DNA from 3 places in the Microbacterium sp. W1-4-2 genome. Region 2 is predicted to be linked to each of the others. Evidence: predicted binding sites of a transcription regulator. Region 2 holds the regulator's gene; each other region holds the start of a gene.
The links. The regulator LexA, encoded in region 2, represses DNA repair genes until DNA is damaged. The targets are predictions, from matches to a motif close to TCGAACANNTGTTCGA.

Region 1 (3,273 bases), on a different contig from region 2:
CTCTTCTACATCCTGCTGGCCGTCGGCCTGATCGCCGGGATCCTGCTGTCCGTCGTCGTCCACAACCCGATCCAGATCCTGGTGCTGTCGGCGACCGTCAACGGGATCGCTGCCGGTCCCTTCCTGATCATCATGATGATCATCTCCGCCGACCGGAGGCTGATGGGGAAGTACCGCAACGGTCACCTCGCGCGGACGCTCGGCTGGATCGTGACGGGTGTGATGTGCGCGGCCGGCGTCTACGGCACGTGGTACACGATCACGGGTGGGTGACCGGGCACGGCCGTCAGGATGCGCGTGTCGTCTCGCTTCGCCCGCTCAACGACCGGAGGCGGTCACACGTTGAAGCGGAACTCCACCACGTCGCCGTCCTGCATGACGTAGTCCTTGCCCTCCAGGCGCGCCTTGCCGTGCGCACGGGCCTCGACGACCGAGCCGAGCTCGACGAGATCCTCGAACGAGATGACCTCGGCCTTGATGAAGCCCTTCTCGAAGTCGGTGTGGATGACCCCCGCCGCCTGCGGCGCCTTCCAGCCCTTGCCGATCGTCCAGGCACGGGCCTCCTTGGGCCCCGCGGTCAGGTACGTCTGCAGGCCCAGCGTGTCGAAGCCGATGCGGGCCAGCTGATCCAGGCCCGACTCCTCCTGCCCGGTCGACGCGAGCAGCTCGGCCGCATCCTCCGGGTCGAGGTCGATGAGCTCCGACTCGATCTTCGCGTCCAGGAAGACGGCGTGGGCGGGGGCGACCAGACCTTCGAGCTCGGCTTTGCGCGCGGCATCCGTCAACACCGCCTCGTCGACGTTGAACACGAAGATGAAGGGCTTCGCGGTCAGCAGCCCCAACTCCCGGATCGGGCCGAGGTCGACGCCCGACGCCGACAGCAGCACGCCGCGCTCAAGCGCATCCTTCGCGGCCAGCGCCGCCTCGAGCACGGCCCTGTCGGTCTTCTTGCCCTTGACTTCCTTGTCGTAGCGCGGGATCGCCTTCTCGAGCGTCTGCAAGTCGGCGAGCATGAGCTCGGCGCCGATCGTCTCGAGGTCGGCCTGCGGGTTGACCTCGCCCTCGACGTGCACGACGTCGGAATCGGCGAAGCCGCGCACGACCTGCGCGATCGCGTCGGCCTCGCGGATGTTCGCCAGGAACTGGTTGCCCAGCCCCTCCCCCTCGGATGCGCCGCGCACGATACCGGCGATGTCGACGAACGACACGGACGCCGGCACCAGCCGCTCGCTGTGGAACACCTCGGCGAGGCGGCCGAGCCGCTCATCGGGCAGGTTCACGACCCCGATGTTCGGCTCGATCGTCGCGAACGGATAGTTCGCCGCGAGCACCTGGTTCTTGGTCAGGGCATTGAAGAGGGTGGACTTGCCGACGTTGGGCAGTCCGACGATTCCGATGGTGAGAGCCACGGGCGACCAGTCTACCGGGGGTGGATGCCGCAGCCCGGCCCGCGGCTTCCACCGGACCCCTCGAGATCGGCGCAGAGTGCGTACATCAATTCGAGTGTCGGAGGCTCATGGCAGGCTTTGAGTATGGCAATCTTCACCGACATCGCGGCGCACGTCGAAGCGCTGCGGCGCGTGGTGGGGATGGATGCCGAGCCCGATCGGATGCCGTCGGTAGTGGCAGGTCTGGGCGATGAGCAGATCGTCGAGTTGATCACCGAGTCGTCGGCGGCGATCCGCGCGTTGGAGTCCCTGCAGGTGGCGGCGACCGGGGTCGTCGCGGCCCGCTCGACGCGCGAAGCGGGGCATTCGGGCCTGTCGCAGAAGCGCGGGCATCGCTCACCCGTGTCGCTGGTGCAGCAGATCACGGGTGCGACCCGCGCGGATGCGACGAAGCAGGTGCGCACCGGTGAGACGCTGCTGGCCGGCGCCGTCTGCACACACGACGACGGTGAGGATGCCCCACCCGACGACGGTGACGGCGTGCCCGCCACGAAGCCATGGCACGCTCCGCTGGGTGCGGCACTGCTGGATGGCCGGATCACGACAGCGCAGCACGATGCGATCTTGCGCAACCTCGGCGAACCACCAATGGTCGATGCGGGCTCGATCTGCACGGACGCCGAATCCTGCGACCCGACGGCGTTGGACGAGCTGGTTGCGGCGGCGCGGGAAGAAGCTCGGGCGGCATGGGAGACGGCGGCGGCGCAACTGGTGGGTGAGGCGGCGTGCCGGACGGTCGAGGATCTGGCCGCCCAGGCCCGGGCGATCCGAGACCTGCTCGACCCCGCCGGCGCGCAGCAACGGTTCGAGCAACGGTACGAGAACCGGTCGTTCCGCAGCTGGGTGGATCGGGACGGTGTGCGACACGGATCGTTCGTCTTCGACGACGAAGGCGGGCTGTGGGCGCAGACCATCATGGACTCGGCGCTGGCGCCGCGTCGAGGGGTTCGGTTCGTCGACGACGACGAGCGGGCACGCGCCGACGAACTGGCCGCCGATCCGCGCACGACCGAGCAGCTCGCGTACGACCTGATGATCGACCTGCTGCGGGCCGGTGCGCTGGCCGAGTCCGACACCGTGTTCGGAACGCGGCAGGCCGGGATCCGGATCCTCATCACCGAGGACGCTGCGGATGCCGAGAAGCGGGATGTGCCTTCGCTCGCCTCCGCTCAGGACGACAGCACGCCTCTTCCAGCGTGGTTGGCGGCCCAGCACGCATGCGACACCGGGGCGACCGAGTGTCTGCTCGATGCGAACGGCAATCCGCTCGACCTGGGCCGCGAGGCGCGACTGTTCACCCCGAAGCAGAAGCTCGCGCTCGCGATCCGCGACGGCGGATGTCGGTGGCCGGGCTGCGACCGCCCTGCGCACTACTGCGAAGCCCACCACATCGACGGATGGGCGACCGGCGGCAGAACCGATATCGACAGAGGCATTCTGCTGTGCCGGTTCCACCATATGAACCTGCACCACGGCCGCTGGTGGATCACCCGCGATGGAAAGGGCGACTTCGTCCTCCATCCGCCCGACGGCGCCGAACCCATCGTCCTCACCACCAGACTCGCCCGCAGATACCTCTGGCGAACACCACCACCGGAACCCCGATTCCGGTCTGCGAGCCGAGCTGCCGCGTGACACCCGCAGCGATGAAAGCCGGCGTTCGGCCGAGTCTGCCAGGCCGGAGGTCGCTCTACGGCCGACGAGCGCGGAACGCGTGCGTGACGTACGGCAGGTCGACGACGGCATCGCCGACCGCGCCGATCCGATCGAAGACGGCCTCGAGCTCGCGCTCGACGCGCTCCTTCTCGGCGGGCTCGGCGGTGAT
Region 2 (3,273 bases):
GGTCGCGCGCCACCCGGCCCTCGATCCTGTGGGGCGACGTCTCGCGGCCCGCGCCGATCACGGTGGCCTGGTCGCAGTACGCGCAGTCGCTGACCTCGAAGCCCGTCAAGGGCATGCTCACCGGGCCCGTGACGATCCTCGCGTGGTCGTTCGTGCGCGACGACCAGCCGCTGGGCCAGACGGCGAACCAGGTCGCACTGGCGCTGCGCGACGAGATCGCGGATCTCGAGGCCGCGGGCATCGCCATCATCCAGGTCGACGAGCCGGCCCTGCGCGAGCTGCTGCCGCTCAAGCAGGCCGCTCAGCCGGCGTACCTCGACTGGTCGGTGGGGTCGTTCCGCCTCGCGACGGCGGGTGCGGCCGAGGCCACACAGGTGCACACGCACCTGTGCTACTCGGAGTTCGCGGTCGTGATCGACGCGATCGCCGCCCTGGACGCCGACGTCACCTCGATCGAGGCGGCGCGCAGCCGCGGCGAGGTCATCGGCGACATCGCGTCGTCGGGCTTCGCCCACGGCATCGGGCCGGGCGTCTACGACATCCACTCGCCGCGCGTGCCATCGGTCGACGAGCTCACGCAGCTGCTCGAGCGGGCGGCCGCCGAGCTGCCGCTGCGCCAAGTATGGGTGAACCCGGACTGCGGGCTGAAGACACGCGCGTACCCCGAGACCGTGGCGTCGCTGCGCAATCTCGTCGAGGCGACACAGCGCGTGCGCGCGGCACAGGAGGCGCTCTCCCGCGCGTAGGGCGCCCAAACGCGGTGGGCCCGGCCGGAGCATTCCGGCCGGGCCCACCGCGTTGTACGAGGAGGGGGCGCTGCGGGATCAGACCGCGCGCAGCACCGCCACGACCTTGCCCAGGACGACGGCCTCGTCGCCGAGGATCGGCTCGAACGCCGAGTTGCGGGGGAGCAGCCAGGTGTGCCCGTCGCGCTGGCGGAAGGTCTTGACCGTGGCCTCGCCGTCGAGCATCGCGGCCACGATCTCGCCGTTGACCGCTGTGTTCTGTGCGCGCACGACGACCCAGTCGCCGTCGCAGATGGCAGCATCGATCATCGACTCGCCCTGCACCTTGAGCATGAACAGCTCGCCCTTGCCCACCAGCTGCCGGGGGAGCGGGAAGATCTCTTCGACCTGCTGCTCGGCGGTGATCGGCACACCCGCTGCGATGTGACCGACCAGCGGCACCAGTGCCGCGTCACCGACCGCGGGCGCCGTTTCGGCCGGGTTCTCGGCCGACGAGCCGGGCAGGTCGATGAGGATCTCCATCGCACGGGTCTTGCCCGCGTCGCGTCGCAGGTAGCCGCTCAGCTCGAGCTGGTTGAGCTGGTGGGTCACGCTCGACAGCGACTTGAGCCCGACGGCGTCGCCGATCTCGCGCATGCTCGGCGGGTAGCCGTACCGGGTGATCGACCGCTGGATCACCTCGAGGATCGCCATCTGCTTGTCGCTCAGGCTCTTGCGCCGCCGCGTCTGCCGACGGGGCCTCGGGCCGTCGGCGACCGCCGCCGCGTCCTGGCCCGCGTCGCCGTGGTTCACATCGCTCATGTCAGCTCCCGTCCTGCCGCCCGGGGCAGCGTCTTCGAATGTCGGAGGTCGGTGATGGGGTGTCCTCATCGAAACGGTATCCGGTGAGAAGACGAATCGAGGCCAGCGCGTGGGCGTGTCGCCTTCGAAGATCTCCGATCCGGGTGCCTCTTGACAGTCTAATCAATCGAAGATAACTTTGGAAGAGAGATTCGGTGGCGATGCTCCCAGCCGAGCACGGTTCCCGAACGTCTCGTCCGAACAGGAGGACCAATGTCCGGCATCGCAATGGCATCGCACGTTCCGGCCCAGACCCGTCTGCGGTTGACGATTCGCGGGCGCCGCGTGCTGGCCGCGCTCGTGGCGGTCCCGCTGGCGGTGGCCGTCGGCATGGCGGTCGTGAGCGGGGGTGCGGCTCTCGCATCGAAGGATGCCGGGGCCCCCGCCGGCAGCTTCTCCACAGTGACGGTCGAGCCGGGCGATTCGCTGTGGTCGATCGCCCAGACCGTCGCTCCGGGCGCCGATCCCCGCGACGTCGTCGACGCGATCGTGCGACTGAACGCCCTCGACGGCGTCACGCTGTCGCCGGGCGAGCAGATCGCCATCCCGGCCGAGTACGCACCGGCGCGGTGAGAGCGGCGGGTCGGGGCCTGAAACCACGCGCCTGCCGCGCTCTACGATGGGAACCGTGAGCCCGCGCCTTGAAGATCTGCCCCTTCGTGACGACCTGCGGGGGCTGATGCCGTATGGTGCGCCCCAGGCCGCGCTGCCGGTGGCGCTGAACGTCAACGAGAACACGCATCCGATCCCCAAAGAGGTCTCGGACGACATCGTCGACGCGATCGCGCTGGCGCTGCGTGATGTGAACCGCTACCCGGATCGTGAGTTCACGCACCTGCGCGAGGGTTTCGCCGAATACCTGGGTCACGGGCTGACACGTGACCAGATGTGGGCGGGCAACGGCTCGAACGAGGTGCTGCAGCACCTGCTGCAGGCGTTCGCAGGTCCCGGGCGGACGGCGTTCGGCTTCGCCCCCACGTACTCGATGTACCCGCTGCTGACCCGGGGCACCGGTGCGGACTGGGTCGCCGGGTCGCGCGGGCACGATTTCACGATCACCCCCGAGGACGCGGCCGCGCAGGTCGCCGAGGCCGACCCCGACGTGGTGTTCCTCTGCTCGCCGAACAATCCCACCGGCACCCCGCTGTCGCTCGAGGTCATCGACGCCGTCTACGCCGAAGCCCGCGGGATCGTGATCGTCGACGAGGCCTACTGGGAGTTCGCCCCGCGCGACGAGAAGTCCGCGCTGACGCTGCTGCCCGATCGGGAGCGCATGGTCGTCTCCCGCACGATGAGCAAGGCGTTCGCGTTCGCGGGAGCGCGCGTCGGCTACCTCGCCGCCGACCCGGCGGTGATCGACGCCCTGCGGCTGGTGCGTCTGCCGTATCACCTGAGCGCGATCACCCAGGCCGCGGCATCCGCCGCCCTGCGGCACGCGAGCACGATGCTGCGCGCGGTCGACGAGATCGTCGTGCAGCGCGACCGCATCTCAGCGACGCTCGCCGCGCTCGGCTACGACCCGCACGAGTCGTGGACGAACTTCGTGCTGTTCGCCGGGGTCGCCGACCCGGCCTCGACGTGGCAGGCGCTGTACGACCGCGGGGTGCTGATCCGCGACGTCGGACTGCCCGGCAGCCTGCGCGTCACGGCCGGTACCGAGGCCGAGACCAGCGCGTTCCTCGATGCC
Region 3 (3,273 bases), on a different contig from region 2:
GTGCCCGGTGGGGTATTCGCGTTGCACCGTGCCGTCGCGGCGGCGACGGTGTCTGACCTTGGTGCGGTCTTTGATGATGTGGTCGGGGGTGCAGAACGGGCCGAGGTTGCGGATGTCGGTGGGTCCGCGTTCGGGGCCGTGGTATTGGCACCAGTGGTCGGTGTCGGTGTCGATCGCGAGGCGCTGACAGCCGTCTTGCCGGCAGGTGCCGTGGACGAGGGCGAGCCAGGTCTTCTGCGCCTCGGTGGCGTGCCGGGACCGGCGGTCCATGTCGAGGATGACGCCAGTGAGGGGGTCGGTGATCACCCGGGTGAACGAGGACGCGGTCCGGAAGATCTCCCGGGCGGTGGCGTCGTCGACCGGGCCCTGCCCGGGGATCAGCGCCTGCTCGTTGAGGTCGAGGCCGGGCAGGCCCGCTCGGTCGGTGCGGACGGTGGACTGGGCGGCGGGAGTGAGCCGGTTCAGGGGGATCGTGACGAACACCTTCGTGACGATCGCGGGTGTGGTCTTGCGGCCGGGGTCGATGACCACGGCGCCGGGCCCGGTGCCGGGCGAGGTGGTGCGGGGGTTGCGACCCAGGAGCAGGTCGCGGGCCAGGTCCGCGCGCAGCTGGTGCCGGGTGCGGCCCTCCCGCCGGTCTTTGCTCATGTGTCTGGCCTGAGAGGTCAGAGACCGGAAGACTGCGTGCACGTCTTCGGTCGCGGCGTGCAGGATCAGGTCGCTGACCCCGTCGGGCAGGTCCTGGTACGTCACGGCCCGGTTCTTCAACGCCTGCGCGTGCGTTCTGCTCTCGTTCTGCGGGGTGAGCCGGCGGGCCAGGTCCCGGGCGCGGCGGCGGAAGACCCCGAGGCTGGTGTGCGGGGCGAGTTCGGCCAGGGCCCGGTCGAACGTGTCCCGGGTGGGTGCGTCGGCGGTGGCGCGCAGGTGCACGGACTCGTTCAGTGCGGCCAGGGCGTATGCGACCGGGGCGAAGCCCTCCCGGACCCGGTGCCACAGGTGGGGGAGGTCGGCCCGGCCCGCGTCGGCCGCGTACGCGTGTTCCCGGACCTGGTTCTGGGTCAGCTGCAGCCGGGACGCGGCCTCGGCGACCGCGCAGCGCTCGGCCATGCCCGCCGGGTCCAGGTCGGCGGGGATCACGTAGATCTCCGGGTTCGCGCGGGCGAACCCGATCGCGTCGGCGAGGGCCTCGGCCCGGGCGGCCCCGCGCCGGTTCTGCTCGTACTGCTGGGCCTCGACGTGTTCGAACAGGTCGCGCAGCACCACCGCCCCGGCCTGTTCGGGCGTGGGCTCGAACGCGTGCTCGATCTCGAAGATCGCCGCCTCCCACTCCGGGCTGCCCGGCACGACCGGGACGCGATCCCGGGGCACCGGTGTTCCCGACAGCGACGCCGCGACCGTCGCTGCGACGACCCCGGCCCTATCGGGACCCCGGTCGAGGGTGCCTGCAGTGTCGTCTGCCATACCCGAACCATAGAACACACCTCCGACACTCGATTTCGACCGGGCATGTCCTTCGGTGACCCGCGCGCGTGTGAATCTGCTCATGATCAGCCTCCTGGGCGCGGCACCGCCGCATGATGATCCAATGAGCGATGCATCCCATCGTCCTGCGGTCCAGCGCAGATTCGCGCCGGTCGCGCAGAGTCTCGCAGGCAAGCGATGGTTTCCGCTGTGGGCGCTCGTGCATCATCGCGGGCGACGCAGCGGCACCGAGTACGCCACCCCGATCGCGGTCGTGCCCACGCGCGACAAGGGCATCGTGCTGATCGGTCTGCCCTGGGGCAAGGGGACGAACTGGGCGCGCAACGTCCTCGCGGCAGGCGGGGCCGACCTGATCTGGAAGGGCGGGATCGTGCACACGACCGCACCGCGCATCGTCGAGGCCGACGAGGCGGCGGCGCTCACGCGCAGCTGGCTGCGCCCGATCGTGCGGCGGATGCCCGCGGCGATCGTGCTCACCCGTCGATAGCGCTCGGATTCGGTGGGGGAGGTGACGGCTATCGTCGGGACATGACCAGATACGCCGTCGATGCCGACGTCGCGCTGACGCTGGCGTTCGACGAGAGGTCGATCGATCCCGCTCACACGCTGGTGGCCGCCGCAAGCGTCAGATCGCTCATGATGACGCAGCTGTATCGCAGGATGCGCAGCGGTGGGCTCGAGCCCAGGAACGCACGCGCGCTGCTCGAGCGCGTGGCCGAACTGAAGATGCGCGTGCTCGGCGACCGCGGCTCGCGCGCGATGGCATGGCGGCTCGCGATCGATCTCGATCGCGACGACATCGGCCCGCTCGAGACGCTCGCCGTTGCGGTTCTGCAGGCCGACGCGCTGGTCACCGTCGATCCCGTGCTCGTGGCCGCCGCCGACGGGCGCGTGCCGGTCGCTGCATACGAGGATCTGTTCCTCGCTCATCGACGAGCCGAGGGCGGGGGCGACACACTGGACTCATGACCGATCCCGCGCGCTCGTGGGTGCTGCACGTCGACCTCGACCAGTTCATCGCGGCCGTCGAAGTGCTGCGCAGACCCGAACTCGCCGGCAAGCAGGTGATCGTCGGCGGCAGGGGCGACCCGACTGAGAGAGCCGTCGTCTCGACCGCGTCATACGAGGCGCGCGCGCTCGGGGTGGGGTCGGGGATGCCGCTGCGCATCGCTGCGCGCAAGGCGCCGGATGCCGTCATCCTGCCCGTCGACGCGCCCGCGTACACGGCCGCTTCGGAGGAGGTCATGTCCACGCTCCGTGCGCAGCCCGGCGCCATCGTGCAGGTTCTCGGATGGGACGAGGCCTTTCTCGGCGTGACGACCGACGATCCCGAGGGCTACGCGCGGCAGGTGCAGCAGGCGGTGCTCGAGCGGACGCGGCTGCACTGCAGCGTCGGCATCGGCGACACGCTCGTCCGCGCCAAGAACGCGACGGACTTCGGCAAACCGCGCGGGACCTTTCGCCTCACCGCGCAGAACTGGCGCGAGGTCATGGGCGACCGGCCGACCATCGCCCTGTGGGGAGTGGGCGCGAAGATCTCCAGGCGACTCGCGGCACACGGCATCCAGTCCGTCGCGCAGCTCGCGGATGCCGACGAAGCCGTCTTGGTCGCTGAGTTCGGACCGAAGATGGGCCTGTGGTTCCGCCAGCTCGGCCGCGGAGACGGCTCGTCGGTCGTCGACGACACACCGTGGGTGGCGCGTGGCCACGGGCGCGAGACGACGTTCCAGCAGGACATCGTCGATCGTGCCGACGTCGAACGCGCCGCGCGCGATCTCGTCGCGCAGGTGC

Region 1: the regulator LexA is predicted to act here: its motif matches at 1,488-1,503, upstream of AC3RX0_RS03635 (HNH endonuclease signature motif containing protein).
Region 3: the regulator LexA is predicted to act here: its motif matches at 1,472-1,487, upstream of AC3RX0_RS13605 (DUF222 domain-containing protein).

The regions. Positions count from the first base shown of each region.
Region 1 is NZ_JBYRJC020000001.1:812,188-815,460, reverse strand. Features, by position in the region: gene AC3RX0_RS03645 (NRAMP family divalent metal transporter) at 1-273, shown strand, start outside; gene ychF (redox-regulated ATPase YchF) at 336-1,409, opposite strand; gene AC3RX0_RS03635 (HNH endonuclease signature motif containing protein) at 1,533-3,083, shown strand; gene AC3RX0_RS03630 (class I SAM-dependent methyltransferase) at 3,139-3,273, opposite strand, start outside.
Region 2 is NZ_JBYRJC020000005.1:86,795-90,067, forward strand. Features, by position in the region: gene metE (5-methyltetrahydropteroyltriglutamate--homocysteine S-methyltransferase) at 1-746, shown strand, start outside; gene lexA (transcriptional repressor LexA) at 825-1,439, opposite strand; gene AC3RX0_RS16330 (LysM peptidoglycan-binding domain-containing protein) at 1,800-2,159, shown strand; gene AC3RX0_RS16335 (histidinol-phosphate transaminase) at 2,206-3,273, shown strand, end outside.
Region 3 is NZ_JBYRJC020000003.1:205,398-208,670, reverse strand. Features, by position in the region: gene AC3RX0_RS13605 (DUF222 domain-containing protein) at 1-1,461, opposite strand, end outside; gene AC3RX0_RS13600 (nitroreductase family deazaflavin-dependent oxidoreductase) at 1,586-1,969, shown strand; gene AC3RX0_RS13595 (hypothetical protein) at 2,011-2,451, shown strand; gene AC3RX0_RS13590 (DNA polymerase IV) at 2,448-3,273, shown strand, end outside.